Regions from separate parts of the Halomonas sp. B23F22_10 genome, predicted to be linked through region 2. Evidence: predicted binding sites of a transcription regulator. Region 2 holds the regulator's gene; each other region holds the start of a gene.

What was found. Region 2 encodes PhoB, which activates phosphate uptake and scavenging genes when phosphate is short. Its sites were predicted from a motif close to TGTCATANNNNTGTCANA; they were not measured.
Region 1: ACGTNF_RS11510 (DUF6482 family protein) is a predicted target of PhoB. The motif match lies at 5,084-5,101, and genes of this name have one in related genera.
Region 3: elbB (isoprenoid biosynthesis glyoxalase ElbB) is a predicted target of PhoB. The motif match lies at 7,095-7,112, and genes of this name have one in related genera.

Annotation. Positions count from the first base shown of each region.
Region 1 covers NZ_JBIEKF010000004.1:369,415-379,537, forward strand. The annotation lists gene rnr (ribonuclease R) at 1-113, shown strand, start outside; gene rlmB (23S rRNA (guanosine(2251)-2'-O)-methyltransferase RlmB) at 151-957, shown strand; gene rpsF (30S ribosomal protein S6) at 1,134-1,508, shown strand; gene rpsR (30S ribosomal protein S18) at 1,540-1,767, shown strand; gene ACGTNF_RS11490 (YybS family protein) at 1,780-2,631, shown strand; gene rplI (50S ribosomal protein L9) at 2,647-3,093, shown strand; gene dnaB (replicative DNA helicase) at 3,239-4,627, shown strand; gene ACGTNF_RS11505 (hypothetical protein) at 4,701-4,994, shown strand; gene ACGTNF_RS11510 (DUF6482 family protein) at 5,156-5,458, shown strand; gene ACGTNF_RS11515 (AI-2E family transporter) at 5,632-6,780, opposite strand; gene ACGTNF_RS11520 (cryptochrome/photolyase family protein) at 7,032-8,603, opposite strand; gene hemH (ferrochelatase) at 8,722-9,807, shown strand; gene ACGTNF_RS11530 (Na+/H+ antiporter subunit G) at 9,912-10,123, opposite strand, start outside.
Region 2 covers NZ_JBIEKF010000005.1:135,916-146,038, reverse strand. The annotation lists gene ACGTNF_RS12935 (ABC transporter permease subunit) at 1-404, shown strand, start outside; gene pstA (phosphate ABC transporter permease PstA) at 401-1,963, shown strand; gene pstB (phosphate ABC transporter ATP-binding protein PstB) at 1,992-2,804, shown strand; gene phoU (phosphate signaling complex protein PhoU) at 2,829-3,557, shown strand; gene cysZ (sulfate transporter CysZ) at 3,641-4,381, shown strand; gene phoR (phosphate regulon sensor histidine kinase PhoR) at 4,455-5,768, opposite strand; gene phoB (phosphate regulon transcriptional regulator PhoB) at 5,770-6,459, opposite strand; gene ubiA (4-hydroxybenzoate octaprenyltransferase) at 6,584-7,477, opposite strand; gene ACGTNF_RS12895 (chorismate--pyruvate lyase family protein) at 7,533-8,009, opposite strand; gene ACGTNF_RS12890 (NAD(P)/FAD-dependent oxidoreductase) at 8,148-9,308, shown strand; gene ACGTNF_RS12885 (HU family DNA-binding protein) at 9,475-9,750, shown strand; gene ACGTNF_RS12880 (hypothetical protein) at 9,828-10,123, shown strand, end outside.
Region 3 covers NZ_JBIEKF010000004.1:118,535-128,657, reverse strand. The annotation lists gene hslU (ATP-dependent protease ATPase subunit HslU) at 1-482, shown strand, start outside; gene ACGTNF_RS10400 (gamma-butyrobetaine hydroxylase family protein) at 576-959, shown strand; gene ubiE (bifunctional demethylmenaquinone methyltransferase/2-methoxy-6-polyprenyl-1,4-benzoquinol methylase UbiE) at 1,334-2,089, shown strand; gene ACGTNF_RS10390 (ubiquinone biosynthesis accessory factor UbiJ) at 2,097-2,738, shown strand; gene ubiB (ubiquinone biosynthesis regulatory protein kinase UbiB) at 2,735-4,357, shown strand; gene ACGTNF_RS10380 (phosphoribosyl-ATP diphosphatase) at 4,386-4,721, shown strand; gene tatA (Sec-independent protein translocase subunit TatA) at 4,766-5,020, shown strand; gene tatB (Sec-independent protein translocase protein TatB) at 5,027-5,431, shown strand; gene tatC (twin-arginine translocase subunit TatC) at 5,428-6,192, shown strand; gene elbB (isoprenoid biosynthesis glyoxalase ElbB) at 6,283-6,942, opposite strand; gene ppk1 (polyphosphate kinase 1) at 7,283-9,487, shown strand; gene ACGTNF_RS10350 (3-deoxy-7-phosphoheptulonate synthase) at 9,572-10,123, opposite strand, start outside.

The DNA of each region.
Region 1 (10,123 bases), on a different contig from region 2:
GTGGCCAGCAGGGCAAGGGCGGCGGTCAGGGCGGCGCCCAGGGCCAGTCCGCGGGCGACGGCGATAAGAACGGCGGCAACAAGCGTCGACGCCGCGGCCAGCGTCGTCGCTGAGGCCGATGCCGGGATGTCGAGAAAAGCCGAGATGTCGATGAAAGCGAAGAAGAAGCCCGCGCCGCGCCGCGGGCCCAGGATGCCGAACGGCCTGGACGCCGTCTACGGCGTGCACGCGGTGCGGGCACTGCTCGATCGCGGCGAGGCCCCGCGCGAGCTGTGGCTGCAGGAAGGGGAGGCCGGCGGCCGTCTCGCCGAGCTGGTCGACCTGGCCCGGGCGCGCGGCGCGCGGGTCAGTGCCCATCCCCGTGACGACCTGGATCGCCTCGCCCAGGGCGCCGCCCACCAGGGCATCGTGGCCTTCTGCCCGCCGCTGGCCTTCGAGGCCGAGGCCGCGCTGTGGCATCGCCTGCAGGGCTGGTCGAACACCGAGGCACCGCTGCTGCTGGTGCTCGACGGCGTCACCGACGTGCACAACTTCGGCGCCTGCCTGCGCAGCGCCGACGCCGCCGGTGCCCACGGCGTGGTGGTGCCCAAGGACAAGTCGGCGCCGCTCAACGCCACGGTGCGCAAGGTCGCCTGCGGCGCCGCCGAGAGCGTGCCGGTCTATCAGGTCACCAACCTGGCCCGGGCGTTGGGCAAGCTCAAGGAGCTCGGCGTGTGGGTCACCGGCACCGCCGGCGAGGCCGAGGCGAGCCTGTTCGAGGCCGATCTGGCCGGGTCCACGGCGCTGGTGATGGGCGCCGAGGGCAAGGGCATGCGCCGGCTGACCCGCGAGGCCTGCGACCAGCTGGTCAAGCTGCCCATGGCCGGCAGCGTTTCCAGCCTCAACGTCTCGGTCGCCACCGGCATCGGCCTGTTCGAGGCGGTGCGGCAGCGGGGCGGCAGCACCTCGTCGGCGTGAGCGGCGCCGGAGACGCCGCGAACGATGGCCGGGCGCTTGCGCACCTGGCGTTCACTCTTTAGAATACTGGCGCCCGTTCGTCCGACGAACGGGCATCGTGTATTTCGATAATCACCTCCTTGCTTCCCCTGGGGCCTCACGCCTCTCTGGAAGCTGTCAAACCGCAAGGAGAACCCATGCGTCATTACGAAGTCGTGTTCATGGTCCACCCGGACCAGAGCGAGCAGGTTCCGGCGATGGTCGAGCGCTATACCAGCATCGTCACCGAGAACGGCGGTACCGTGCATCGCCTCGAAGATTGGGGTCGCCGTCACCTGGCCTACCCGATCAACAAGATCCACAAGGCTCACTACGTGCTGATGAACGTCGAGTGCCGCGGCGAGACTCTCGAGGAAATCGAGAACATCTTCCGCTTCAACGACGCCATCATCCGCAGCCTGGTCGTGCGCTGCAAGGAAGCCGTCACCGAGGCTTCCCCGATGATGAAGCCGGCGGAAGAGAAGCGCGCCCGTCGTGACGAGAAGCCGTCACGTCCCGCCCAGTCCGCCTAAGCCACACATCGCACGCTAAGGAGTCTTTCCCATGGCACGCTTTTTCCGTCGCCGCAAGTTCTGCCGTTTCACCGCTGAAGGCGTGAAGCAGATCGATTACAAGGATCTGGACACCCTCAAGGCCTACATCACCGAGACCGGCAAGATCGTCCCCAGCCGCATCACCGGGACCAAGGCCCGTTACCAGCGTCAGCTGTCCACCGCCATCAAGCGGGCTCGCTACCTGGCGCTGCTGCCCTACACCGATAGCCACCAGTAAGACGCAAGCGTGATGCTGCCCGTCGCCCGCTGGATGATGCGCGGTACGCCCCAGGCAGTCGCCGGGGCGGCCGCGGCCACGCTGGTCCCCTGGCTGTTCTGGCTGGGCGCGGCGATCGCCGGACTGGTCACGCTGCGCCGCGGCCTGGCGCCGGCCACGCCGGTGATCATCGCCGCCGCCTTGCCGGCGGGCTGGTGGTGGACCCGGGGCGACGTCATCCCGCTGGCCTGCACCCTGCTGGTCACGCTGATGGCGGTGGTGCTGCGTTCGCGCATGCGCTGGAGCGAAACGCTGGTGATCGGCGCCCTCGCCGGGGCGGCGATGATCCAGCTGGGCATCTTCCTGCCGCCGGGTGGCACGGGGCCCCTGCTGGAGCAGCTGCGCCAGGGGTCGCCGGAGTTCGCCTCGATGCTCGACGAGCTCTCGCGCCAGGGGCTCGAGACCGAACGGCTCGCCGAGATGCTGATCGGTGGCGTCACCGGGCTCATCGTGCTGCTGGCCTCGGTGGCCTGCCTGGCCTTGGCCAGGAACTGGCAGGCGGGGCTCTACAACCCCGGCGGCTTCCGCGAGGAGTTCCACGCCCTGCGCCTGGCTCCCCGCGAACTGCTGGTGCTGATGGCGTTTCTCGTCATCGGCACGCTGCTGGTGCTGCCCGGCCTCGGCCTGATGCTCTGGGTGCCACTGCTGGTGGCCGGTATCGCGCTGGTGCATGGTGTTATCGGATTGAAGGGAATGAACGGGCTGTGGCTGGTCGCCTTCTATGTGTTGCTGATCACCACCTGGCCCATGATTCTCATCGTGCTGCTTGCGGCCCTTATCGACGCGTTCGTGGATATTCGCGGACGACTCGGCCGCAGCGACTGACAAGAGGTTTACGAGATGGAAGTCATTCTGCTCGACAAGATTGGCAAGCTGGGCGGTCTGGGTGACCAGGTCACCGTCAAGCCCGGTTATGGCCGCAACTACCTGGTGCCCTACGGCCTCGCCGTGCCGGCCACCAAGGACAACATCGAAGCCTTCGAGGCCCAGCGTGCCGAGCTCGAAGCTCAGGCCGCCGAGCGCAAGGCCGAAGCCGAAGCCCGCGCCGAACAGCTCAACGACATCGAGCTGTCTCTGGTCGCCAAGGCCGGCGACGAAGGCAAGCTGTTCGGTTCCATCGGTCCGCGCGACCTGGCCGACGCCATCACTTCCGCTGGCTTCGAGGTAGAGAAGAGCGAAGTCCGCATGCCGGAAGGTCCGATCCGTCAGACCGGCGAATACGACATCGCGCTGCACCTGCACGCCGAAGTCGACGCCACCGTGCGCGTGGTGGTCGTGGCCGAATAAGCCCGACTCCCCCGCGGACGCCAGGGGCGCGAGGAGAAATCCTCGCGCCCTTTTTTGCTTGCCTGCGGCACGTCACTCCGCCTGCTGCGTCAGGCGTCCTTCGAGGTAGAATGTGTCGGCCCATGTTGCGGAGGTGCCTGCCCCTATGAACGAATCCCTCGAGCTCGATCAGGAAACCGCGGCGCTGAAGGTGCCGCCCCACTCGCTGGAGGCCGAGCAATCGGTGCTCGGCGGGCTGATGCTCGACAACCAGGCCTGGGACAGCGTGGCCGACCGGCTGGTGGCCAACGACTTCTATCGCTACGAGCATCGTCTGATCTTCAACGTCATGGCGACGCTGGCCGAGGAGGCGCGTCCGCTGGACGTGGTGACCCTGTCCGAGGCGCTGGAGGGGCGCGATCAGCTCGAGACCGTGGGCGGCCTGGCCACGCTGGCGGAGCTGGCGCGCAACACGCCGTCGGCCAGCAATATCCGCGCCTATGCCGATATCGTTCGCGAGCGGGCCACCCTGCGCAAGCTGATCCACGCCGCCAACCAGGTCGCCGAGAGCGCCTTCGCGCCGCAGGGGCGGCCCGCCGACGAGCTGGTCAACGAGGCCGAGCGGCTGGTGTTCCAGATCAGCGAGGAGCGGCCCAAGGAGGGCGGCCCCGTTGGCATGAGCGACCTGCTGGCCAAGGCGGTGGATCGCATCGACGAGATGTTCAACATGCAGGGCGAGATGACCGGCCTGTCGACCGGGTTCCGCGACCTGGACGACATGACCTCCGGCCTGCAGCCTTCGGACCTGGTGATCGTCGCCGGGCGCCCCTCGATGGGCAAGACCACCTTCGCCATGAACCTGGTCGAGCACGCGGTGATCTCGAGCGACAAGCCGGTGGTGGTGTTCTCCATGGAGATGCCCGGCGAGTCGATCATGCTGCGCATGCTCTCGTCGCTGGGGCGCATCGACCAGACCCGGGTGCGGACCGGCCAGCTCGAGGACGAGGACTGGCCGCGGCTGACCTCGGCGGTTAACCTGCTGAAGGACAAGCAGCTGTTCATCGACGACACCGCGGCGCTGTCGCCCAACGAGATGCGCTCGCGGGTGCGCCGGATCGTGCGCGAACACGGCAACCTGGCGCTGATCATGATCGACTATCTTCAGCTGATGCAGGTGCCGGGCTTCTCCGAGAACCGTACCGGCGAGATCTCGGAGATCTCGCGCTCGCTCAAGGGCCTGGCCAAGGAATTCGGCTGCCCGGTGGTGGCGCTGTCGCAGCTCAACCGCTCGCTGGAGCAGCGACCCAACAAGCGCCCGGTGATGTCGGACCTGCGTGAGTCTGGCGCCATCGAGCAGGACGCCGACCTGATCGGCTTCGTCTACCGTGACGAGGTCTACAATCCGGATAACCCCGACAACCAGGGGCTGGCCGAATTCATCATCGGCAAGCAGCGTAACGGGCCGATCGGCACGGTCCACATGGCCTTCATCGGCAAGTACACCCGCTTCGAGGACCTGGCGCCCGACAGCTACGGCGATACCTTCGGCGAGTGACCCCCTTGAGCGGGGCGATCGGCGCCGTATAATCCCCACCCCTCGAACAGCAGACACACACTGGAGAAGCACCATGGCAGGCGGATTTCAGCGCGGTAACCGGCGTCGCACCCCGAAACTCGAGGCGCGCGGCGAATTGCAGTCCGTGGAACGCGAAGGGCCGTTCAAGGAATGGCTGGGCATGCCGGACCTCTACCGCTATCAGCTGGTGGTGGACGGCGAGGACTACAGCTACCAGACCGAGGACTCGGAGCTGCCGGTGGCGGTCGGCGACCGGGTGGTGTTCCGCTACAAGGAGACCAAGGCCGGCAAGTGGGTCGACCGCAATTCGCTGGGCAAGGCGATCGATCCCTCCGATTACCAGTAACGTCGCCGGACGGCGGGGCGTTCACGCCGGGCGGTCCTCGCCGGGCGGAACCCACGGTGCCCTCCACCGGTCTCAGGGCGATACGACAACGTCATCAGCATGTCATCTGACCGCATGAGACTGTGTCAGCATTCACCCTGAAAGATCCCGATGGAGGGACCATGGACTTCACTGACCTCAAGGCCTTCGTGGCCCATCACGACAACTTCGAGATCCGCGTGATCAGTCATGCCGGCAGCCGCGTCTATCAGGTCGAGCTGGAAGACATCGAGGGCCAGCGCCATCTGCTGACCCAGCGCGGCAAGCCGATGCTCTTCCGCGCCCTCGACGACGTCTATCTCGAGCTCAAGCGCGCCGGCATCCATCGCGCCTACCTGGTGCAGTACGTGGCGCACGACGAGATGATCGGCCGCGATGCGCACTACCAAGACGCGCTCAGCTCGCGCATGCCGCTGGTCTTTTGAAGACCACGCATCGCGCCCTTGTTCCGTGCCCCTGGGCCTGTCCTGGGCGGCTACCAAGATATTCCCGCTTCTCCTCGGCGCCCCCGTCAATAGATCGAGTTCCTGATGCCTCGGGGCGTTCTGCTTCCCGCCGATAGCATGCCAGACAACACGGCGGGTCTTCCTGCTGTGGCTTATCCCTTCTGACCGGAGCCGTGGTTGGGGCCTTCCCGTTCCGCATAACGCTCGCTGAGAAAATGTCCCAGCGCTTCCAGGCCGTCGATGTGCTCGCTCAGCGTCTTTATCGCGACCAGCAACGGTACGGCGACGATCATGCCGACGACGGACCACAGCCAGGCGAAGAAGGAGATGGCAAGAAAGACCACGACGGTATTGACGCGCAGGCTTCGGCCGACGAAATAGGGGGTGACGACCTGCCCCTCGAGGGTGGTCAGCAGGAAGTAGGTGCCGACCACGATGGCCAGCCAGCCGACCCCGCCCAGAGACACCAAGGCGACCACCGCCGCGATGATGATCCCCGCCAGGGCGCCGAGATAGGGGACGAAGTTGAAGACGAAGGCGATGATGCCGAAACTCAGCGGGCTTGGCATGCCCAGCAGCCACATCGCCATGCCCACGGCGATCCCCAGTCCGGCATTGATGATGGTGATGGTCAACAGATAGCGGGACAGCTTGCGCTCGATCTTGTAGACGATGCGAATCGCCCGTTTCTTGTCGCGCAGAGTGGGCATGACATGCACGATCTTTTCGTAAAACATGTCACCCGAAGCGAGCAGGAACAACAGTAGCACCATGGTAAAGATGAACTGGGTGAAAAGGGTAGGGATGAGGGATGCGAGCCTGTTGCTGAGCCTGTTGTCTTGCGATTCCACCTCCACCTTCTGAGTATCCGAAGCGTCGGAATCCGCAATATCGTCGAGCCTCTCCTTGGCGGCAAACAGGTCACTGAACGGCCCCGATATCTCGTTCATCCGATATTCTATTTTTCGTTCGATCTGCGGGGCGTCATTGATCCAGCCATTGACCGGCACCGCCAGAGTGGCCGCGATCGCGAACAGGCCGACGAGCAAGGCGCTCACGATGAGGATCGCCGACAGGCCCTGCGAGATGCCGAATCGATCAAACCCTCGCCTGACCGGGCTGAATACCATCGACAGCAGGAAGGCCAGTACGACGGGGACGATGAACATCTGCGAGTAGCTGAGCGCGAAGATGGACAGGTAAATGAACAGGCCCACGCCGATCCATTTGGGAATGGTGTTGGGCCGAGGCGCAGCGCTCGGCTCCCTGGTCCGGTGATCGTTGTCTGGAGTTGCGGTCATGGACGTGTCCGAGTGACGGGCGGATGGGGTGAGCCACTCACGGGGGGCGCAAGCGACAGAGCATCGTGGTTATGCGAGGCCCCTCTGGTGAGATCGCCAAGTCAATGACCGTCAGGCTAAGCCGTTGCCTGAGGAATCGCTAGTGTGTCGTGCCTTCCCCAGTGGCCTGGGCCGACTCGTGTGGCGTCGGTGGCGCGTGGGTTGCACCTGCAGTGCCTCCGCGGAACCGGGCAAGGCCGTGCGTCCGAGGCTCAGGCGGGGTGGTAGCCGGCCCGGTGCACGCCTCGACCATAGGCCGGTTCGGTCTCGAGCCCGGCCAGGAAGGCCTCGGCCTGGGCCCGCATGGCCGTGCGCTTGTCGTCCGACATGCGATCCAGCGAGCCATAGATCAGCTTCATGCGATGATTGCCCGACAGCGCGTCGCGGTGGGTCTCGAGGAAGCGCCAGTAGAGGCTGTTGAGCGGGCAGGCGTCGTCGCCGACGACCCGCTTCGGGTCGAAGCGGCAGTGCCGGCAATGGTCCGACATGCGATCGATGTACTTGCCCGAGGCGCAGTAGGGCTTGGAGCCCATCAGGCCGCCGTCGCCGTGCAGCACCATGCCCAGGGTGTTGGGCAGCTCCACCCACTCGCAGGCGTCGGCATAGACCGCCAGGTACCAGTCGCACAGCGCCGACGGGGCCACGTCGCACAGCAGCGCGAAGTTGCCGGTGACCATCAGCCGCTGGATGTGATGCGCGTAGGCGTTGTCGCGGGTCATCTCGATGGCGCGCCGGAGGCAGCGAAGCTCGGTGTCGCCGCTCCAGTAGAAGGCCGGCAGGCCGCGATTCGCCCCCAGGGCGTTGGCGCGCTTGTAGTCGGGCATGCGTGTCCAGTAGAGGCCGCGGACGTATTCCCGCCAGCCCAGTATCTGGCGAATGAAGCCCTCCACCGAGTTGAGCGGCGCGCGCCCCTCGCGATACTCGCGCTCGGCGCCCTCGCACACCTCCCGGGGCGAGAGCAGGCCGAGGTTCAGCGCCGCCGACAGCCGCGAGTGGAACAGGAAGGGGGCCTCGTCGCTGATGGCGTCCTGCCAGCGGCCGAAGTCGGGCAGCAGCTCGGCGAGGAAGTGGCGCAGATCGGCCAGCGCCTGGCGCCGGGTCACCGGCCAGTGGAAGCCCGCGAGGTCGCCGAAGTGATCGCCGAAGTGCTCCTCCACCAGCGTCATGACCTCGCGGGTGACGTCATCCCGACGATGACGCGGTGGGGCGGGCACCTCGAGGCGTTCGGGCAGCGGCTCGCGGTTGTCGTGGTCGTAGTTCCAGCGGCCGCCGGCGGGCTCGTCGCCCTCCATCAGCAGGCCGGTGCGCCGGCGCATCTCGCGGTAGAAATACTCCAGCCGCGGCGATTTGCGTCCCTTCTCCCAGGCGGCGAAATCCTCCGGCGTGGCATAGAAGCGATCGTCCTCCATCAGGCGCCAGGGCAGGGCGGCGTGAGCGCGCTCACCCATGGCCTGCCACAGGCGCCACTCGCCGGGGCGCACGGCGCGGATCTCGTCGCACTCGTAGAGCCGCGCCAGGCGCTCGGCCTCGTCGAGCAGCGTCTGGGCATTGTCCGGGTCGTCCAGGGCGCTGTAGTGCACGCGCAGGCCGCGGTCGCGCAGGTCGGCGGCGAAATGACGCATGGCGGCCAGGATCAGGGCGATCTTCTGCGGGTGATGGGGCACGTAGCGGCCTTCCTCGGCGACCTCGCACAGGGCGATGACCGCCTCCGGGGGCGCCTCACGCAGGCTCGGCAGGTCATGGCTGAGCTGGTCGCCGAGCACCAGGATCAGGGGACGGGACATTGTTCACCATAAGTTGTACAAATATCTTCAATAGTATAACCATATTTCGCCCGAATGCCCGCAGTGGTAGGCTAGGCCTATCAGTTTCGTCTCATGTCGATCACGGGGAACGCGCGCCATGGCAGCCTTCGAGCACTCATCCGATGCCGAGCAGGACTCACCGGGAGAGGGACGGCTTCGGCACGCGCCCGCCGATCATCCCACGCTGCCTCGGGCGAAGGTCGGCGTGGTGCTGGTCAACCTCGGCACGCCGGATGCCACCGACTACTGGTCGATGCGCCGCTACCTCGGCGAGTTCCTCTCCGATCGCCGGGTCGTCGATTATTCGCGCTGGCTGTGGCAGCCGCTGCTGCAGCTGGTGATCCTCGCCCGTCGGCCGTTCATTTCCGGCGCGGCCTACCGCAGCATCTGGAACCAGGAGCTCGACGAGAGCCCGCTGCTGACCATCACCCGTGAACAGACCGCCCGGGTGTCGGAGCGGCTCGAGGCGGCCTATGGCGACCGGGTCGAGGTGGACTTCTGCATGCGCTACGGCAACCCCTCCACCGACAGCGTGCTGCGCCGCCTCCAGGCGCGCGGCTGCGAGCGCATCCTGTTCTTCCCGCTCTACCCCCAGTACGGCTCGCCGACCACCGCCACCGCCAACGACCAGGCCTTCCGCACCCTGATGCGCCTCAAGTGGCAGCCGGCGATCCGCACCGTGCCCGCCTATTACCGGCATCCGGCCTATCTCGAGGCGCTTTCCGCCTCGGTACGCGAGGCCTATGAGGCCGCCGAGTCGACCCCGGAGGTGCTGGTGGCCTCTTATCACGGCGTGCCCAAGCGCTACCTCGACGATGGCGATCCCTACTACTGCCACTGCCATCAGACCACCCGGCTGCTCCAGGAGCAGCTGGCGATGTCCGACGAGGCGATCGAGACCACCTTCCAGTCCAAGTTCGGGCCGGAGGAATGGGTGGGGCCGGCCACCGTCGAGCGCGTCGCCGAGCTGGCTCGCGAGGGGCGCAAGCACATCGCGGTGATCTCGCCGGCCTTCTCCGCCGACTGCGTGGAGACCCTGGAGGAGGTCCAGCAGGAGATCCGCGCCGCCTTCCTCGAGGCTGGCGGCGAGACCTTTACCTATGTGCCGTGCCTGAATGCCCGCGAGGACCACGTCGATGCGCTGGAGGCCATCGCCCGTCAGGAGCTCTCGGGCTGGCTGTAGCGCCGCCCCTCGAGGCGTTCGCGCCCTCGTGACATTCGCATAAGAGAAAGGCGGCCCGGTGGGCCGCCTTTCTCGTTGCAGGGCGCGTTGCCGAGAGGCGTGTCTCAGTGCCTGTTCGGGCGCTTGTCGAGGGTGATGGGGTCACGCTCGGGGGGGGAGCCGTGGGGCACCGGCGTCTGGCCGACCTCTTCCTCCTGAAGCTCCACGGGATGGCCGCGGGTCTTGTCGACGTACTTGAGCTGCAGGTGCAGGCCGGTCTTGGCCAGCAAGTGAGCGCTTACCGGGGCGGTGATGAACAGGAACAGGGCGATCAGGA
Region 2 (10,123 bases):
AGGATGCCCTGTCCGGCGTGCCGAAGAGCCTGGGCGAGGGCGCCCTGGCGCTGGGCGCGACGCGCTGGCAGACCCTGTGGCGCGTGGTGCTGCCCGCCGCCGCGCCGGGGGTGTTCTCGGCGGTGATGATCGGCGCCGGGCGCGCCGTGGGCGAGACCATGATCGTGCTGATCGCCAGCGGCAACACCGCCCTGATGAACCTCAATCCGCTGGACGGCCTGCGCTCCATGGCCGCCAGCATCGCCATCGAGCTGCCCGAGGCCGCCCCCGGCGGCAGCCACTATCGCCTGCTGCTGCTGGCGGCCCTGCTGCTGTTCCTCTTCACCTTCCTGGTCAACACCCTCGCCGAGGTGATCCGGACGCGTCTGCGTCGCCGCTACCGGCGCCTGGGAGACACGGCATGAGCTGGACGTGGCGACGCCCGGGACGCGCCCGCCTGCCCCGGGGCGAGGGCCCCTGGGCCTGGCTGGCCGCCGGCAGCATCTCGCTGTCGCTGCTGCTGCTGGCCCTGCTGCTGGTGCTGCTGGCCACGCGGGGGCTGGGCCATTTCTGGCCCAGCGACGTGGCCCAGCTGACCCTCAGCGACGGCCGCACCCTCGCCGGCCGGGCGGTGAAGCAGACGCCGTTGCCCGACAGTGAAGGCGAGGAGCGCCTCTATCGCACCGGCAACCGTGATCTGGACGGCGATATCTGGACCTGGGTGCCAGTGGCCGATATCGAGACCGAAGCCTATCCCGTCGACCTGGTGGTGCTGGAGCGGCGCCGCTGGGGGGACTTCATCGGCCGCCTGGTGGCCTGGAGGCCGGCCGAGGGCGAGCGCCTCGAGGGGCCGGAGGCCTGGCAGGCCCTGAGGGCGCGGCTGGCCGATCACGGGCGCCAGCGCGAGGCGATCGCCCGGCTGCGCGACCGGGTGCTGCTGCCGCTGGCCGGCGAGCTCGAGGGGCGCGGTGAGGACCCCGCGGCGGCGCGGGCGATGTCGGAGGTCGAGGCGCGCATGCGGGCCATGCACGAGGCGATGGCGGGCGACCTGGTGGTGATGGAGAGCGCCGACGGGCGCCGCATCCGCCTGCCCGTCGAGGAGATCGTCAGGGCCCGGCAACCCAACGACATGGGCGTCGCGGCCAAGCTGGTCGACTGGGGCGACGGCGTGTGGCGCTTCCTCTCCGAGGGGCCGCGCTCGGGCAACGTCGAGGGCGGGGTCTGGCCGGCGATCTTCGGCACTGTCTTGATGGTGATGCTGATGTCGCTGCTGGTCACGCCCTTCGGCGTGCTGGCGGCGGTCTATCTCAACGAGGTGGCTCACCAGGGCCGGCTGACCCGGCTGGTGCGGATCGGCGTGCGCAACCTGGCCGGCGTGCCCTCCATCGTCTACGGCGTGTTCGGCCTCGGGGTGTTCGTCTACGGCCTCGGGGGCCGCCTCGATCAATGGTTCTTCGAGGCATCGCTGCCGTCGCCGACCTTCGGCACCGGCGGCCTGCTGTGGGCCTCGCTGACCCTGGCGCTGCTGACGCTGCCGGTGGTGATCGTGGCCACCGAGGAGGGGCTGTCGCGGATTCCCGATCGCCAGCGCGAGGGCGCCCTGGCGCTGGGCGCGACGCGCCTCGAGATGCTGAGCCGGGTGGTGCTGCCGATGGCCGCCCCGGCAATGCTCACCGGGATGATCCTGGCGGTGGCGCGGGCCGCCGGCGAGGTGGCGCCGCTGATGCTGGTGGGCGTGGCCAAGCTGGCGCCCCAGGTGCCGCTGGACGGCGATTTCCCCTTCCTCCACCTCGAGCGCAAGTTCATGCACCTGGGCTACCACATCTTCGACACCGCCTTTCACAGCAACGATGTCCAGGCGGCGATGCCGCTGGTCTATGCCACGGCGCTACTGCTGGTGCTGGTGATCCTGGTGCTTAACCTGACTGCAATATTTCTGCGCCATTATCTGAGATCACGCCATGGTGGCCTCTCGCGATTCTGAGGGCGACCATGGTGCCAAGGGGTATGTGATGCCGGTCAAGCAGGACCCGGCTCCGCGACGCGGGGCCTTCGTCGATTTCGCGCCCGAGGCCTCCTGCCTGGAGGTCTCGGGCTTCGGGCTGCGTTATGGCGGCAAGCCGGCGCTGCGCGACCTGACCCTGCGGGTGCCGCGCAACCGGGTCACCGCCTTCATCGGGCCCTCGGGCTGCGGCAAGTCGACGCTGCTGCGGGCCCTCAATCGCCTGCACGACCTCAACGAGGACGTGCGGCGGGAGGGCGAGATCCGCCTCGAGGGCCAGGAGATCCACGCGCCCGAGGTGGCGGTGGCCGAGCTGCGCCGTCGGGTCGGCATGGTGTTCCAGGCGCCCAACCCCTTCCCGATGTCGATCTACGACAACGTGGCCTTCGGGCTGCGGCTGCAGGGCGGGCTGCGCAAGCGGCGCATCGACGACATCGTCGAGTGGTCGCTGCGCTCGGCGGCGCTGTGGGAAGAGGTGAAGGACCGCCTCCAGGCCTCGGCCTGGGCGCTGTCCGGCGGCCAGCAGCAGCGCCTGGTGATCGCCCGGACGCTGGCGGTGGAGCCCGAGGTGTTGCTGCTCGACGAGCCGGCCTCGGCGCTGGACCCGATCTCGACGCTCAAGGTGGAGGAGCTGATCCGCAACCTGAAGTCGAGCCTGACCCTGGTGCTGGTCACGCACAACATGCAGCAGGCGGCGCGGGTGTCGGACTACACCGCCTTCCTGCAGGACGGCGAGCTGGTGGAATACGCCCCCACCGATACCCTGTTCACCAATCCGCGCCTCGCGCGCACCGAGAACTACATTACCGGACGCATGGCCTGACGCCGGCGCCCTCAGGAGAGTCTCATGGACATCACTAGCGATATCCACAGCCAGCATATCTCGCGCCAGTTCAATCATGAGCTCGAGGAGCTCAAGACCCACCTGATGGCCATGGGCGGGCTGGTCGAGAAGCAGGTGCAGGACGCCGTCCGCGCCCTGCTCGACGGCGATTCCGCCCTGGCCGAGCGCGTGGTCGACAACGATCGTGCCGTCAACGACATGCAGATCAAGATCGACGACGAGTGCACCCAGATCCTGGCCCGCCGCCAGCCGGCGGCCTCCGACCTGCGCCTGGTGCTGGCGGTGATCCGCGCCGCCTCCGACCTGGAGCGCATCGGCGACGAGGCCAGCAAGATCGCCCGCAACGCCGTGGACCTGGTCGAGAACCAGAGCGGCACCCGCGGCTTCGTCGAGGTGCGCGTGATCAGCGAGCACGTGCGCAAGATGATGCGCGACGCCCTGACCGCCTTCGCCCGCTTCGACACCGAGCTGGCGCTCAAGGTGGTGCAGGAGGACGAGCAGGTCGACAGCGAGTACCAGAGCGCCATGCGCTCGCTGATGACCTTCATGATGGAAGACGCCCGGGCGATCTCGCCGGTGCTCGGCATCATGTGGATCCTGCGCGCCCTGGAGCGCGTCGGCGACCACTCCAACAACCTGGCCGAATACGTGGTCTATCTGGTCAAGGGCCTCGACATCCGCCACACGGCACCGGATGATCTCGGCGATGAGGTGCTCGGCGACGAGGGCTGAACCCCGCTCGACCGGCACTGTCCATGAAGCGGCCGTCGCCCCTGGCGACGGCCGCCGTCGTCGTGATGGAGGAAATGACACCGATGCTGGATGCCTTCTCGGCGCTGTCCCGGGGGACGCGCCTGGTCTACACCCCCGGCCTGCGCCGCTACGTGTTCCTGCCGATACTGGCCAACCTGGTGGTCTACGCCGCCATGCTGAGCTACGTGCTGACCCACTTCGGCGGCTGGCTCGACGGCTGGATGGCCATGGTGCCGGGCTGGCTCGACTGGCTGTCGTGGCTGATCTGGCCGCTGTTCGTGCTCAGCCTGGGGCTGATCGTGTTCTTCAGCTTCACCCTGGTGACCCAGCTGATCGCCGCACCCTTCTATGGCCTGCTGGCCGAGAAGGTCGAGCGCGAGGTCACCGGGCGTCCGCCGCTGGACGACCGCGGCCTGGCGCGCACCGCCATCGATGCCCTGGGCCGCGAGCTGGTCAAGCTGGGCTACATCCTGCCGCGCATGCTGCTGCTGTTCGTGATCGGCTGGATACCGGTGATCAACCTGATCGCGCCCTTGCTGTGGCTGCTGTTCTCGGCCTGGATGATGGCGGTCACCTACCTCGACTATCCGATGGACAACAACAAGGTGCCCTTCGCCGACATGCGTCGCCGCCTCGCCGCGCGCCGCTGGCCGACGCTGACCTACGGCGGCTGGGTGATGCTGATCACCTGGCTGCCGCTGGCCAACCTGCTCCTGCTGCCCGGCGCCGTGGCCGGCGCGGTGCTGATGTGGGAAGACCACTATCGGGCGCTCGCGCCCGACCCCGCCCCGGCGAGGCGCTGACGCTCCAGGCGTCGTGATCGCGTGACCTCCCTCCGCCCGGCCTGCGTCGGGCGGAGTCGTGTCCGGGACGGAATCAGGCGCGCCGCGAGGACGGCGCGGCGTCGGTGAGGCGCGCGGCGGGGAAGATGCAGCGGAAGGTGGCGCCCTCGCCGAGCCGGGAATCGATCTCCAGCTGGGCATCGTGGCGCAGCAGCACGTGCTTGACGATGGCCAGCCCCAGGCCGGTGCCGCCGGTGGCGGTGCTGCGGCCCTTGTCGACCCGGTAGAAGCGCTCGGTCAGGCGCGGGATGTGCAGCGGGTCGATGCCCTCGCCGTCGTCCTCGACCTCCAGGCAGGCGCCGTCGCCCCAGGGACGCCAGCGCAGCACGATGCGGCTGTCCTCGCCGGCGTAGCGCACGGCATTGAAGGCCAGGTTGGAGACGGCGCTGTGCAGCTCCTTCTCCGAGCCGAGCAGGGCGCGGGGCTCGTCGATCTCCACCTCCAGTCGATGATGGCTCTCGGACAGCGCCTCGGCGTCGCGGCGCACGGCCTCGAGCAGGCTGGCCGGGTCGAGGTGGACGTCGTCGTGGCCGCCCTGGTCGTTCTCCAGCCGCGACAGCAGCAGCAGGTCGTTGACCAGGTTCTGCATGCGCCGGGTCTGGCTCTGCATCTGGCCGATGCCGCGGCCGAGGCGCTCCGGCAGCATCTCGGCCATGTCGCCGTAGGTCTCGAGGTAGCCCGTCAGCACGGTGAGCGGGGTGCGCAGCTCGTGGGAGACATTGGCCACGAAGTCGCGGCGCATCTGCTCGAGGCGGTGCAGGCGGGTGATGTCGCGGGCCATCACCAGGCGTTCGTCGTCGCCGTAGAGGGTGATCTGGAACTGCAGGATCAGGTTCTCGTCGATCGGCGAGCACAGCGTCAGCGGCTCGCGGTAGTCGCGGGCGTGGAAGTAGTCGACAAAGCTCGGGTCGCGGAGCAGGTTGGTGATGTGCTGGCCGCGGTCCAGGGTCGGCTTGAGGCCCAGCATCCGCTCGGCGGCGCTGTTCCACCACTCCATGTCGCCGTGGCGGTCGAGCATCACCACGCTGTCGCGCATCGCCTCGGAGGATTCCTGGATGCGGCTCAGGGTGTCGCGCAGCCGCCGCTGGGTGATGCGCTGCCCCTTCTGGTAGCGGTAGAGGCGGTCGAACAGTTCCCCCCACAGCCCCATCGCCGAGGGCGGCTCGTCATGGGGGTGATGGGTCAGCCATTCCTGCAGCGCGTGGAGCTGGCGCATCTGGTAGAAGAGGTAGATGGTGAGCCCCACGGCGAGGCCGAGGCCGCTCAGGGCGAAGGGCCAGCCGATCAGCGCGCCGGCGGCCACCAGGGACGCCAGCCGCCAACATTCGCGTCGCCACAGCCGGCCCATGTCAGGCCTTGGCGGAGAAGCGGTAGCCGGTGCCGCGCACGGTCTGGATCAGCTGCTGGTGCGGCTCGCCCAGCGCCTTGCGCAGGCGGCGGATATGCACGTCCACGGTGCGCTCCTCGACGTAGACGTTGCCGCCCCAGACCTGGTCGAGCAGCTGGCCGCGGGTGTAGGCGCGTTCCTGGTGGGTCATGAAGAACTGCAGCAGGCGGTACTCGGTGGGGCCGATCTCCAGCGACTGGCCGTCGATGCTGACGCGGTGGCTGACCGGGTCGAGCATCAGGCCCTCGACCTGGACCGGATCCTCGACGCCGCGCGGCGTGGCCCGGCGCAGGACCGCCTTGAGGCGCGCCACCAGCTCGCGGGGCGAGAAGGGCTTGGTGATGTAGTCGTCGGCCCCGGACTCGAGGCCCTGGATCTTGTTGTCCTCTTCGCCCTTGGCGGTGAGCATGATGATCGGCAGCTCCGAGGTGCCTTCCTCGCGCTTGAGCCGGCGGGCGAGCTCGACGCCGCTGGTGCCGGGCATCATCCAGTCCAGCAGCACCAGGTCGGGCTGGTGATCGACGACCATGGCGTGGGCGCTCTGGGCATTGTCCGCCTCGAGCACGCGATAGTCGGCCATCTCCAGCGCCACGGCGATCATCTCGCGGATGGGCGCTTCATCATCGACGATCAGTACGGTCTTGGCGGTCATCCCGGGGCCTCATGGTCGAGAGCAGTGACATATTGGTGACGATGACAGCATGTCCTTGTGACAATACCGTGACAGCCTCGTCCTGTCGCCCCCGCTCAGCGCCGCGGTTTTTTCCCGCCCGGCGTCACGCGCCGGCGCCCGGCCACAGCGACAGCGCGATGCCGGCGAACACCAAGAGCCCCGACCAGTGATTGTTGAGGAAGGCCTGGAAGCAGCGATCGCGATCGCGGTGGCGGATCAGCCGCTGTTGGTGGACGAAGGTCGCCGCCATGGCGGCCAGGCCGAGCCAGAAGAAGCCGGTGAGGCCGAGGCGCTCGCCGGCCCAGGCCAGCAGGGCGAGCGTGGCCAGCTGCAGCAGGCCGATGATCCGCTTGTCGGCGCGGCCGAACAGTACCGCGGTGGACTTGATGCCGATGCGCAGGTCGTCGTCGCGGTCGACCATGGCGTACTCGGTGTCGTAGGCCACGGTCCACAGCACGTTGGCGGCGAACAGCAGCCAGGCCTCCAGCGGCACATGGCCGAGCACCGCGCCGAAGGCCATGGGAATGGCCCACGAGAAGGCCGCGCCCAGCACCACCTGGGGCAGATGGGTGTAGCGCTTCATGAAGGGATAGACGAAGGCCAGGATCACGCCGCCCACCGACAGCATCACGGTGAAGGCATTGGTGAAGCACACCAGCACGAAGGCCGCCAGCACCAGGCCGGCGAACAGCCCCTTGGCCTCGCCTTCGCCGATGCGTCCGGTGGCCAGCGGACGTGACTTCGTCCGCTTCACGTGGCCGTCGAAGTGGCGGTCGGCGTAGTCGTTGACCACGCAGCCCGCGGCCCGCATCAGGTAGACCCCGGCGACGAAGATCAGCAGCAGCCGGCGCTCGGGAACGCCCTCGGCCGCCGTCCACAGCGCCCACAGCGTCGGCCACATCAGCAGCCAGGTGCCGATGGGGCGGTCGAGGCGCGTCAGGTGCAGGAAGTCGGGCAGCCGGGCCAGCCCCTTGGGGCGCATCAGGGAACGTTCCATGTGGGTCTCTCGGTTGAATCGGACGACGCGGGTTTCGGGCGATGCCAGACGCAGCCTATCGCGCCGGCAGGGCCAGGTCATCCGCCATGGCGTCGAGGAAGAACTCCTGGACCAGCACCGCGAAGCGGCCGTGGCGCAGCACCGAGCGGCGACCCCAGGGGCCGGGCGCGTCGTGGAAGGGCGCCGGGTCGGCGCTGACCTCGATGGGGCCGCGCTCGAGGCCGGGCTGGCGGAACAGCCAGTGCCCCAGCGAGCGCTCGCCGAGGCCCGCCAGCCGCTGGCCGTGCAGGCCGTGGAGCGGGGCCACCGAGCGCGCCATCACCCAGGAACGATCGCCGAGACACAGCGCGACCTCGCGCCGCCAGACCAGGCGGTCCGGCGCCGTGCCCAGCGCCATGGCCTCGTCGCGGCGCGGCCGGCCCAGGCGCTGGTCGAGCAGCCTGACCCGGAAGCGGCGAGGCGCGCCGGCCTCGATCAGCCGCTGGGTCAGCGAGCCCCGGGTGGCGATCCAGCGCCACCAGGCCGGGCTCATGGCGGGGCGTGCCGCCGCCAGGGGGCGCCAGCGGGGCGAAAGGGCCGGGGCGTGATTCACTGCGCGACTCCGCGTCCAATGCAAGGGGCGGCTAGTGTACCATGGCGGCCCGTCGCGCCCCCTGCAGCGAGGAGCCCCATGAGCGCACCCCTGACCATCATCGGCTCCGGCATGGCCGGGCTGGGCCTGGCGCGCCAGGTCCGGGCCCTGCAGCCCGAGCGCCCCATCACCCTGATCACCGCCGACGGCGGCGAGGACTACTCCAAGCCGCTGCTCTCCACCGGCTTCGCCAAGCGCCTGCCGCCGGATCGCCTGGCCTCGCTCAGCGCCCTGGAGGCGGCCGACCGGCTCGGCGTGACGATGCGCACGCACACCCGGGTCGAGGCCATCGATCCGGCCGCGCGGACCCTGGCCCTCGGCGCCGAGCGGCTGCCCTGGGGCGAGCTGGTGCTGGCCACCGGCGCGGCGCCGGCGCCGCCCTTCGCCATGCCCGAGGCGCTGGCCGGCCGGGTCCATACCGTCAACGACCTCGACGACTACCGCGCCTTCCACGCCGCCCTGGCGGCGCTCGGCCGCCCGGCCCGGGTCGCCGTGGTCGGCATCGGCCTGGTGGGCTGCGAGTTCACCAACGACCTGGCCGCCGGCGGCCATGCGGTCGAGCTGATCGCCCCGGAGGCGGCGCCGCTGCCGCGGCTGCTGCCCGAGCCGCTGGGCCGGGCCCTGGGCGAGGCCTTCGTCGAGGCCGGCATCGCCCTGCACACCGGGCGCACGGTCGACGCGCTCTCGTCCGAGGGCGAGCGGGTGGCGCTGGGCCTGGACGACGGCACCGCCCTCGAGGCCGATCTGGTGCTGGTGGCCACCGGGCTGCGGCCGCGCAGCGCCCTGGCCGAGGCCGCGGGACTGGCCGTGGGGCCGGCCGGCATCCTCGTCGATCGCCGGCTTTCGACCTCGTCGCCCGGCATCCATGCGCTGGGCGACGTGGCCTGCGTCGACGGCGTCAATGCCATGTACGTCCAGCCGCTGCAGGCCGGCGCCAAGGCGCTGGCGGCGACGCTTGCCGGCACGCCCACCGAGGTACGCTACGGCCCCTGGCCGGTGCTGGTGAAGACACCGCTGCTGCCGGTGGTCTCGCTGCCGCCGACCCGTGCGCCCGCTCGCTGGCGCATCGAGGGCGAGGGGGCGGATCTGACCGCCCTGGCCGAGGATGAAGACGGACGTTTGATCGGATTTGCGTTGACAGGCGCCTGCGTGCGTCGGAAAGTCGAACTGGCGCGCGCTGCACCGCCGTTGCTAGGCTAGTGACGTCAACGACGGCGCCCCCGGTGTTCCGGGCCTGGCAGCGGCGTTGCCACACGGCGTCATGCGTCTGCCTCACATGCCATGGCAGGCGGGTGGTGCATGAATCAGCGCGAACAACAACGCGGCCGATGGGATCATCGGCAGGATGTCAAACCAGGAGGGCTGTATGCGCAAACCAGAACTCGCCGCGGCGATCGCCGAGCGTGCCGATCTGTCCAAGGACAAGGCCAGCCAGGTGCTGAACGTCATTCTCGACGAGATCACCGGCAGCGTGTCCGACGGCAAGGACGTGTCGCTGATCGGTTTCGGTACTTTCACCGTGCGCGAGCGTGCCGCCCGCACCGGCAAGAACCCCCAGACCGGCGAATCCCTGACCATCCCGGCCAGCAAGACCGTGGCCTTCAAGCCCGGCAAGGGCCTCAAGGACGCCGTCGCCAAATAAGGCGCGACGCGCGGCTCGATTCCCGGGCCGCGCGGCCTCACCCCCCTCATTTCCGCTTTCCGGCCAACGGTGTACCGATGAAGCTACGCCTGATGCTGTGGGTGCTCGGCGTGCTGCTCAAGCGTGCGCTGCGGCGCAAGCCCGCCTTTCGCGATCGCCTGGGTGACCTGAAACGCCTCGACTGGGGCATCGGCACCGAGAATCTCGCCATCGCCCGCCACTATCGGATGTCGCCCCGGGGCATCGAGACCGGCAGCGGCCTGCCGGTGGATCTCGACCTGGAGCTGCGCTTCGAGGACGCGGACACGGCGCTCCGGGTGCTCAGGAAGCCGACCCAGAAGGCCTTCCTCGACGGCATGATGGCCGGCCGCGT
Region 3 (10,123 bases), on a different contig from region 2:
CGCTGATCGAGGGCTCCAGCGTGTCCACCAAGTACGGCATGGTGAAGACCGACCACATCCTGTTCATCGCCTCCGGCGCCTTCCACCTGGCGCGCCCGTCGGACCTGATCCCCGAACTGCAGGGCCGCCTGCCGATCCGCGTCGAGCTCGACGCCCTGACGCCGGACGACTTCAAGCGCATCCTCACCGAGCCGTCCGCGGCGCTGACGCGCCAGTACCGGGCGCTGATGGCCACCGAAGGCCTGGACGTGACCTTCACCGACGACGGCATCGCACGCATCGCCGAGATCGCCTGGAAGGTCAACGAAGGCACCGAGAACATCGGCGCCCGTCGCCTGCATACCGTGATGGAGCGCCTGCTCGAGGAGGCCTCCTACCAGGGCGGCGACCTGGGCAGCCCGCTGACCATCGACGCCGCCTACGTCGACGCCCAGCTCGGCGAGCTGGCGCTGGACGAGGACCTGTCGCGCTACATCCTCTAAGCGCGACGCGAAAAGGCGATCGCATGGGGAGGGAGACCCGACCTCCCTCCCCCTCGCGCCACGCATCCCTCGGACATTTCACCGGAGGTGCCCATGTCCGCCCCGATTCCCACCCGAGTGCACTACCACAAGCAGGCCCGCGAGCTGGAGCTGACCTATGAAGGCGGCGAGAGCCACCGGCTGTCGGTGGAGTACCTGCGCGTCTTCTCCCCTTCCGCCGAAGTGCGCGGCCACGGTCAGGGTCAGGAGACCCTGCAGGTCGGCAAGAAGCACGTCGGCCTGGCCAACATCACCCAGGCCGGCCGCTACGCGCTCAAGCTGCACTTCGACGACGGCCACGACAGCGGCCTCTACAGCTGGGACTACCTGCACGAGCTGATCGAGCACCGGGAGGCCAACTGGGCCGACTACCTGCAGCGACTCGAAGACGCCGGGGCCTCGCGGGAAGCGCTAGGCATCGAGATCAAGCAACTCTAAGTGTCGGCACGGCTCCAGGGGCATCCCAAGATAGTCGGGGCTGACCCGCCGAAAGGGCCTTCGAGGGGCGCTATGAACCCATCCCTGGGCGCTACTTTGGCCCTGCTTCGCTCCCTCATCCCGCTACGCTTGCAGGACCGGTGCTGGCCCTCCATGGCCAGCCCGTTCGGCGAATTCGCCTCACCCATGGCCAAAAACCCCCTCTACGCCCCTTTCGCGGCGCCCCTCTGTGCAGCGTCACCGAGCGGATCGGCACTCTGCCAACCGCCTCCGCCGTCAAGACAAGGCCCCCCGGGGGGCGCTACAATGCGGCCCAACACGCGGGGCCGTCGGCCTCGCCCCCATTGTGCAGCTGACCCGGGAGCCTCCCTCGCATGACCCCCAGCGACAAGCGCACCACACACTTCGGTTACCAGGAAGTTCCGGTCGATGAGAAGGCCTCCCGCGTGGCCGACGTCTTCCACTCGGTGGCCGCCCGCTACGACGTGATGAACGACCTGATGTCGTTCGGCATCCATCGGGTGTGGAAGCGCCTGACCATCGAACGCGCCGGCGTCCGCCCGGGTCACAGCGTGCTCGACATCGCCGGCGGCACCGGCGACCTGACGCTGAAGTTCTCGCGACTGGTCGGTCCCCGAGGGCGCGTGGTGCTGGCCGACATCAACGAATCGATGCTGCGGGTCGGCCGCGACAAGCTGCTCGATCGGGGCGTCGGCGGCAACGTCGAGTACGTCCAGGCCAACGCCGAGACCCTGCCCTTCCCGGACAACACCTTCGACTGCATCACCATCGCCTTCGGCCTGCGCAACGTCACCGACAAGGACGCCGCGCTGCGCTCCATGGCGCGGGTGCTCAAGCCCGGCGGCCGGCTGCTGGTGCTGGAGTTCTCCAAGCCCGACAACGCGCTGCTGAGCCAGGCCTACGACCAGTATTCCTTCCGCCTGCTGCCGCGCATGGGCGAGCTGGTGGCCGGCGATGCCGAGAGCTACCGCTACCTCGCCGAGTCGATCCGCATGCACCCCGATCAGGAGACCCTGAAGGGCATGATGGAGGCCGCCGGCCTGGAGCGGGTCGAGTACACCAATCTCACCGGCGGCATCGTCGCCCTGCACCGCGGCATCAAGCTGTGAGGACGAGATGGCGCTAACACCGACCCTGCTGCTGGGCGGCCTCGAACGCAGCCTCAACGCCCTGCTGGCCCGCGACCCCGCCGCGCCCGCGAGGCTCTCCCGCCTCGCCGGCCAGCGCCTGCTGGTGCGTCTCGAGGGCTCGCCGCTGGCCGTGGCCATGGCCTACCACACCCAGGGCGTGGACCTGATGCGCCCGGACGACGAGCCAGAGAACGCCTTCGACGCCGTCGTCGAACTCGACCCCGAGACCCTGGGCGAGCTGCTCGGCGGCGCCTCGGTGGAGCGGCTGATGTTCCAGGGCAAGCTCGCGGTGCGCGGGCATATCCCGCTGCTCGAGGCGACCCGCGACCTGCTGCTCGACCTCGACCTGGACTGGGAGGGCGAGCTGGCCCATTGGCTCGGCGACGTGCCGGCCCACAGCCTGGCCGAGGGCATGCGCAGCCTCGGCCGCTGGGGCCTGCGCACCCGCCAGGAGCTGTGCGCCGACGTCTCCGAGTACGTCTTCGAGGAGGCCCGCCTGCTGCCCGGCCGCCATCAGTTCGAGGGGCTGCGCGATCACCTCACCGAGCTGGAGATCGCCACCGACCGCCTCGAGGCGCGCCTGGACCGCCTGCGCCGCCGCCTCATCTCGGCGGGAGACGGCGCATGATCCGGCGGCTCGCGCGCATCGCCTGGGTGGTCACCCGCTATCGCCTGGATACCCTGATTCCCCACGAGCGGCTACCCTGGTGGCTGCGCGGCCTGCTCGCCCTGTCGCCGCTGCGGCTGGTGCCGGTGGGCCAGCGTCCGCGCGGCGAGCGGCTGCGCCTGGCGCTGGAGAGCCTGGGGCCGATCTACGTCAAGTTCGGCCAGGTGCTGTCGACCCGCCGCGACCTGTTCCCCGACGACATCGGCAACGAGCTGCGCCGGCTGCAGGATCAGGTGCCGCCCTTCCCCGGCCACCTGGCCCGCGGGCTGGTCGAGGAAGAGCTCGGCATGTCGCTGGACGAGGCCTTCTCGGAGTTCTCGTCCGAGCCGCTGGCCTCGGCCTCGGTGGCTCAGGTCCACGCCGCCCGGCTGCCCGACGGCGAGCAGGTGGTGGTCAAGATCATCCGCCCCGGCATCGAACGCGTGATGCGCCAGGACATGGCGCTGATGTACCGGCTGGCCGCGGGCCTGGCGCGCATCCCCGAGGCCCGCCGGCTGCGCCCGGTGGAGGTCGTCCGCGACTACGAGTCGACCCTGTTCGACGAGCTCGACCTGACCAAGGAAGCCGCCAACACCTCCCAGCTCAAGCGCAACTTCAAGGGCTCGCCGCTGCTGTTCGTGCCGACCATCCACTGGGCGCTGACCCGCCGCCGGGTGATGGTCCAGGAGCGCATCCACGGCATCCCGGTGGCCGATCTCGAGGCCCTCGAGGCCCAGGGCACCGACCTGCGCCGGCTGGCCGAGCGCGGCGTGGAGATCTTCTTCACCCAGGTGTTCCGCGACAACTTCTTCCACGCCGACATGCACCCGGGCAACATCTTCGTGTCCCGCGAGACGCCCTGGAACCCGCAGTACATCGCCATCGACTGCGGTATCGTCGGCAGCCTGACCCGCGAGGACCAGGACTACCTGGCGCGCAACCTGCTGGCCTTCTTCCATCAGGACTACTACGAGGTGGCGGCGCTGCACATCGAGTCGGGCTGGGTCAGCGAGGACACCCGGGCCAACGAGTTCGCCGCCGCGGTGCGCACCGTGTGCGAGCCGATCCTCGAGAAGCCGCTCAAGGACATCTCCTTCGGCCAGGTGCTGCTGGGCCTGTTCCAGACCGCCCGGCGCTTCAACATGGAGGTCCAGCCGCAGCTGGTGCTGTTGCAGAAGACCCTGCTCAACATCGAGGGCCTGGGGCGCCAGCTGTACCCGGACCTCGACCTCTGGGCCACCGCCAAGCCCTACCTGGAGGACTGGATGAAGGAGCGCGCCGGCACCCGCGGGCTCTGGGAGTCCATGAAGCGTCAGGCCCCCGAGCTCTCGCGACAGCTGCCGGAGCTGCCGGTGCTCGCGCACCAGGCCCTGGCCCGGGCCGAACACGGCCATCAGCAGCGCCAGCGCCAGAGCGAGGCCATCGGTGCCATCCAGCGCCGCCTCGAGGGTCAGGGCAGGCGCCAGCGCCGCCTGCGCCTGGGGCTCGTGATCGTGGCGGTGGCACTCGCCTGGCAGCCGCTGGTCCAATGGGCAGACGGCCAGCCCTGGCCGGTGCTGGGGGCGGTGGCCATCGGCGCGGCGCTGCTGGCCTGGAACTGATTCACCCACTGCAACGGAAACGTCTCATATGAGCGATATTCTCGACCGCCTCGACGAGGTCCTGACCAGCCGCCGCCAGGCCGCTCCCGACGACTCTTACGTGGCCAGCTTGCATCACAAGGGCCTGAACAAGATACTCGAGAAAGTCGGCGAGGAAGCCACCGAGACGCTGCTGGCGGCCAAGGACGCCGAACAGGGCGACGAGGCGGCGCGCCAGGCGCTGGTTGCCGAGACGACCGACCTGTGGTTCCACAGCCTGGTGATGCTGTCGCACATGGGGCTGAGCCATCGCGAGGTCCTCGACGAGCTGTCCCGACGCTTCGGTCTGTCCGGCCACGACGAAAAGGCCGCGCGGCCCCGATAAGACAACGACGCCGATCTCCGGCGCAGCAACCTGAGGTATACCCTATGTTAGGCGGCATCAGTATCTGGCAACTCCTGATCGTCCTCGGCATCATCATCCTGATCTTCGGCACCAAGAAGCTGCGCAACGTCGGCGGTGACCTCGGCGGCGCGGTCAAGGGCTTCAAGAAGGCCATGGGCGAGGAAGAGAAAAGCGACGAGAGCGACAAGCCCCAGGCCCAGGTGCGCCACGACGACGAAGGCCGGACCTACGACGTCCATGCCGAGCGCAAGGCCGAGGAATCGGAAGAGCGCAAGTAAGCCGCCATGTTCGACATCGGCTTTCTCGAACTCCTGTTCATCGGCGTGGTCGCCCTGCTGGTGCTGGGCCCCGAGCGTCTGCCCAGGGCCGCCCGCACCGCCGGGATGTGGATCGGTCGTATCAAGCGCACGGTCTCCGGCATGCAGCGCGAGATCAACGCCCAGCTCGAGGCGGAGGAGCTGCGCCAGAAGCTCAACGAGCAGCAGAAGAAGCTCGACGAGGGCCTCGACCGGGTCAAGCGCGACGTCGAACGCTCGGTGGAGACGCCCGGCGAGCGCGGCACCGGCGCCGCCCCCCGGGAACGCGCCGAGGCCACGCCCGAGCGTCGCCTCGACGATGCCCTGGGTCGCGCCCGCCGTCAGACCGATGACTCCGACGCCGACGCCCACGAGGACGCCTCTTCCCGATGAGCCAAACCGACGACTCCCAGGGGCCGGGCCATGCCCCGCTGATCGAGCATCTGGTCGAGCTGCGCTCGCGGCTGCTGCGCGCGGTGATCGCGATACTCGTGATCTTCCTCGGCCTCTACGCCTTCGCCAACGACATCTACGCCTTCGTCGCCGAGCCGCTGATGGCACTGCTGCCGGAAGGCTCGCGGATGATCGCCACCGAGGTGGCCTCGCCGTTCCTGGCGCCCTTCAAGCTGACCCTGGTGGTGGCGGTGTTCATCGCCGTGCCCTTCGTGCTGCATCAGGCCTGGGCCTTCATCGCCCCGGGGCTGTACGACAACGAGAAGGCGCTGGCGCTGCCGCTGCTGGCCTCCAGCGTGGCGCTGTTCTACGCCGGGGCCGCCTTCGCCTACTACGTGGTCTTCCCGCTGCTGTTCCAGTTCTTCACCCAGACCGGGCCGGAGGACGTGGCGGTGATGACCGACATCAACCAATACCTCAACTTCGTGCTCAAGCTGTTCTTCGCCTTCGGCGTGGCCTTCGAGATCCCGATCGCCACCTTCCTGCTGATCCTGAGCGGGGCGACCACGGTGGAGAGCCTGTCGAAGAAGCGCCCCTACGTGGTGCTGGGCTGCTTCGTGGTGGGCATGCTGATGACCCCGCCGGACGTGGTCTCCCAGAGCCTGCTGGCGGTGCCGATGTACCTGCTCTACGAGGTCGGCCTGCTGTTCGGCCGGTTGGTGCGTCGCAGGCGCGACCGGGACGCCGCCGACGAGGAATAAGCCGCGAGCCGCACATCGCCCGGAGCAAAAGAAACCCCGAAGGCCTGGGCCTTCGGGGTTTCTTGTCGCCCGGCACTCGTAGCTCGGCGCTTACAGATCCATCATCTCGTCGATGCGATCCACCAGCTTGAAGATGCCGGTCGCCGCCTCGCCGAGGCGGGTGGCCAGCATGTAGGCCGGGGTGGTGACCACGCGGTTGTCGAAGTCGACCACGATGTCCTCCACGCCGCAGCTGCGATGCAGCCCCCCCATGCTGCTGATGGCGCCCGCCACGCCCGGGTCGTGACCGATGGTCACGGCGATGCCCGGCCCCAGCAGGCGCGGCACCATCACCGGCGCGATGCACATCAGGCCGATCGGCTTGCGCTCCTCGTGGAACTCGGCCATGGCCTCCACCAGCCCCTCGTGAATCACCATGTCGGCGCCGGCCACGGCGAAGTTGGAGAGATTCTTGGCCGCCCCGAAGCCGCCGGGCAGGATCACGGCATCGAACTCGTCGGCCTCCAGCTCGGCCAGCGGAGAGATCTCGCCGCGCGCCAGGCGCGCCGACTCGACCAGCACGTTGCGGCGCTCCCCGGCCGCCTCGCCGCTGCGGTGATCGACCACGTCATGCTGGTCGATGTCCGGGGCGAAGCAGCGATAGCCGATGCCCAGCTGATCCAGGCGCAACAGGGTCAGGGTGGTCTCGTAGATCTCAGAGCCATCCTGGACACCGCATCCCGACAGAATGACCGCCACCTGCTTGCTCATTATGCGTCTCCTTGTGCGCCCCCCGCCGGTCGTCGACGGGGCCGATGAACATGAAGCCACCACTTTAGAGAGTCCCCGTAAGCGCGACAAGGCGCGTCTTTCGGCGTCGAAGCGTGCTGATATACTCAGGACATCGCCCCCCGGCGGAGGGCTGTCATCATTCTGTCATTTATGGGCACCAGACTTGCCACGGCGGCCGAGCCCGGCCCCGCCTGCCCCTGATCGTCTCCCGCAACAGGCGATGCATGACGCCTCCCGGCGCCACGGGCAGGACGGCATCATGAACGATAACGCCCGGCGAGCGACGCGGCCGCCCGCGGGCCGACGACAGGGTACTTCCATGGACGACTCACGTAGCCCCGACACCTCGATTACCTCCGAGCCCGCCGCGACAGGCGAGCCCCAGAGCGAGATGCCCGCCCCGCGCATCAACCAGACGCGCACGGGGATCAAGCCCAAGGCGCTGCCGGACCCCGAGGCCGACCTCGCAGATCCCGGGCTCTACTTCAACCGCGAGCTCTCGCACCTGCAGTTCAACGTGCGGGTGCTGGAACAGGCCCTGGACGAGGCGCACCCGCTGCTCAACCGGCTGATGTTCCTGCTGATCTTCTCCTCGAACATGGACGAGTTCTTCGAGATCCGCGTGGCCGGCCTGAAGAACCAGATCATGGTCGGCGACGCCTCCTCAGGCGCCGACGGCCGCTCGCCGCGCTCGGTGCTGAGCGAGATCTCGCAGATCGCCCACGAGCAGGTCGATCGCCAGTACCGCATCCTCAACGACACCCTGCTGCCCGCCCTCGAGGGCCAGGGCCTGCGCTTCCGCCGCCGCGGCGACTGGAGCGAGGCCCAGCGCACCTGGGTCAAGGCGTACTTCGAGAGCGAGATCATGCCGGTGATCAGTCCCATCGGCCTCGATCCCTCGCACCCCTTCCCGCGCCTGGTCAACAAGAGCCTCAACTTCATCGTCGAGCTCGAGGGCAAGGACGCCTTCGGCCGCGAGGGCGGCCTGGCCATCCTGCCCGCCCCGCGCTCGCTGCCTCGGGTGATCGCCCTGCCCGACGAGCTCTGCGAGGGAGGCTTCACCGAGTACGTCTTCCTGTCGTCGATGATGCACGCCCACGCCGAGGAAGTGTTCCCCGGCATGAAGGTGAACGGCTGCTACCAGTTCCGCCTGACCCGCAACGCCGACCTCTCGATGGACCCCGATGACGTCTCCGACCTGGCCTCGGCGCTGCGCGGCGAGCTGCTCTCGCGCCGCTACGGCAGCGGCGTGCGCCTCGAGGTCGCCAACAACTGCCCGGAAGAGCTGACCGAGTTCCTGCTCAAGCTGTTCAAGCTCGAGGGGGCCGACCTCTACCGGGTCAACGGCCCGGTGAACCTGACCCGCATGATGTCGGTGCTGGGCGAGGTGGAGCGCCCGGAGCTGTGCTACCGCGCCTTCACCCCCGGCCTGCCCAAGGCGCTGCGCAAGCGCGACAGCGTGCTGCAGGCCATGGCCGAGCAGGACATCCTGCTGCACCACCCCTTCCACTCCTTCTCACCGGTGGAGGAGATGTTGCGCGAGGCCGCCCGCGACCCCGAGGTGCTGGCCATCAAGCAGACCCTCTACCGCACCGGCGCCGACTCCCCCATCGTCAATGCCCTGGTGGAGGCCGCCGGCAACGGCAAGGAAGTCACGGTGGTGATCGAGCTGCGGGCGCGCTTCGACGAGGCCGACAACCTGGCCCTGGCCTCGCGGCTGCAGGAGGCCGGCGCCATCGTCATCTACGGCGTGATGGCCTACAAGACCCACGCCAAGATGATGCACATCGTGCGCCGAGAGAAGGGCCAGCTGCGCCACTATGCCCACCTGGGCACCGGCAACTACCACTCCAAGACCGCCAAGCTCTACACCGACTACAGCCTGCTGACCGCCAACCCGGTGCTGTGCGCCGACGTGCACAAGGTCTTCCAGCAGCTCTCGGGCATGGGCCGGGCGCGCCAGATCGAGAAGCTGCTGCACGCGCCCTTCACTCTTCACGAGCGACTGGTGGCGATGATCGATCGCGAGGCCGAATTCGCCCGCAAGGGCAAGCGCGCCCACCTGATCATCAAGTGCAACTCGCTGACCGAGCCCAAGCTGATCCAGGCCCTCTACCGGGCCTCCCAGGCCGGCGTGGAGTGCGACCTGATCATCCGCGGCATGTGCTGCCTGCGCCCCGGCCTGCCCGGCATCTCCGAGACCATCCGGGTGCGCTCGATCATCGGCCGCTTCCTGGAGCACACCCGGGTGTTCCACTTCCACAACGACGGCAAGCCCGAGGCCTGGGGCTCCAGCGCCGACTTCATGGCCCGCAACATGTTCCACCGGGTCGAGACCTGCTTCCCGCTGCTCGACAAGAAGCTGGCGGCCCAGGTGCGCAAGGACCTGGAGACCTACCTGGTCGACAACTGCCAGAGCTGGCTGCTGCAGCCCGACGGCACCTACATCAAGCAGGCCCCCGGCGACGCCGCGCCGATCAGCGCCCAGGAGACGCTGCTCTACGCCTACGCCGCCCACGCCTGACGCGATCGATCGAGGCGACAATGCAAAGCGCCTCCCCGGTCCGCCGGGGGAGGCGCTTTTGCGTGCGCGCGTGTCGCGTCGGGCTCAGGCGTCGCGCAGGCGCTCCGCGGCCGTGGTCAGCAGATGCTCGGTGGTGTCCCAGCCGATGCAGGCATCGGTGACCGAGACGCCGTGGCGCAGCGCGCCCGGCACCAGCGGCTGCTTGCCCTCGTGGAGATGGCTCTCCAGCATCAGCCCCGCCAGCGAGGCATCGCCGGCCAGCCGCTGGTTGAGGACGTCGAGCATCACCTCCCTCTGGCGGCGATGATCCTTCTGCGCATTGGCATGGCTGCAGTCGACCATCAGCCGCGGGTTCTGGCCGGCGTCCTCCAGGGTCCGGCGCGCCGCCGCCACCTGGGGCGCGCGGAAGTTGGGCTCGCCGTGGCCGCCGCGCAGTACCGCATGGGTATGCGGATTGCCGGGGGTCTCGCACATCTCGGGCCGGCCGTCGGGGCCCATGGCGAAGTGCTGGTGCGGATGGGCGGCGGCGCGCATGGCATCCACCGCCACCTGCAGGTCGCCGCTGGTGGCGTTCTTGAAGCCGACCACCGCTTCCAGGCCGCTGGCCAGCTCGCGATGCAGCTGGGACTCGGTGGT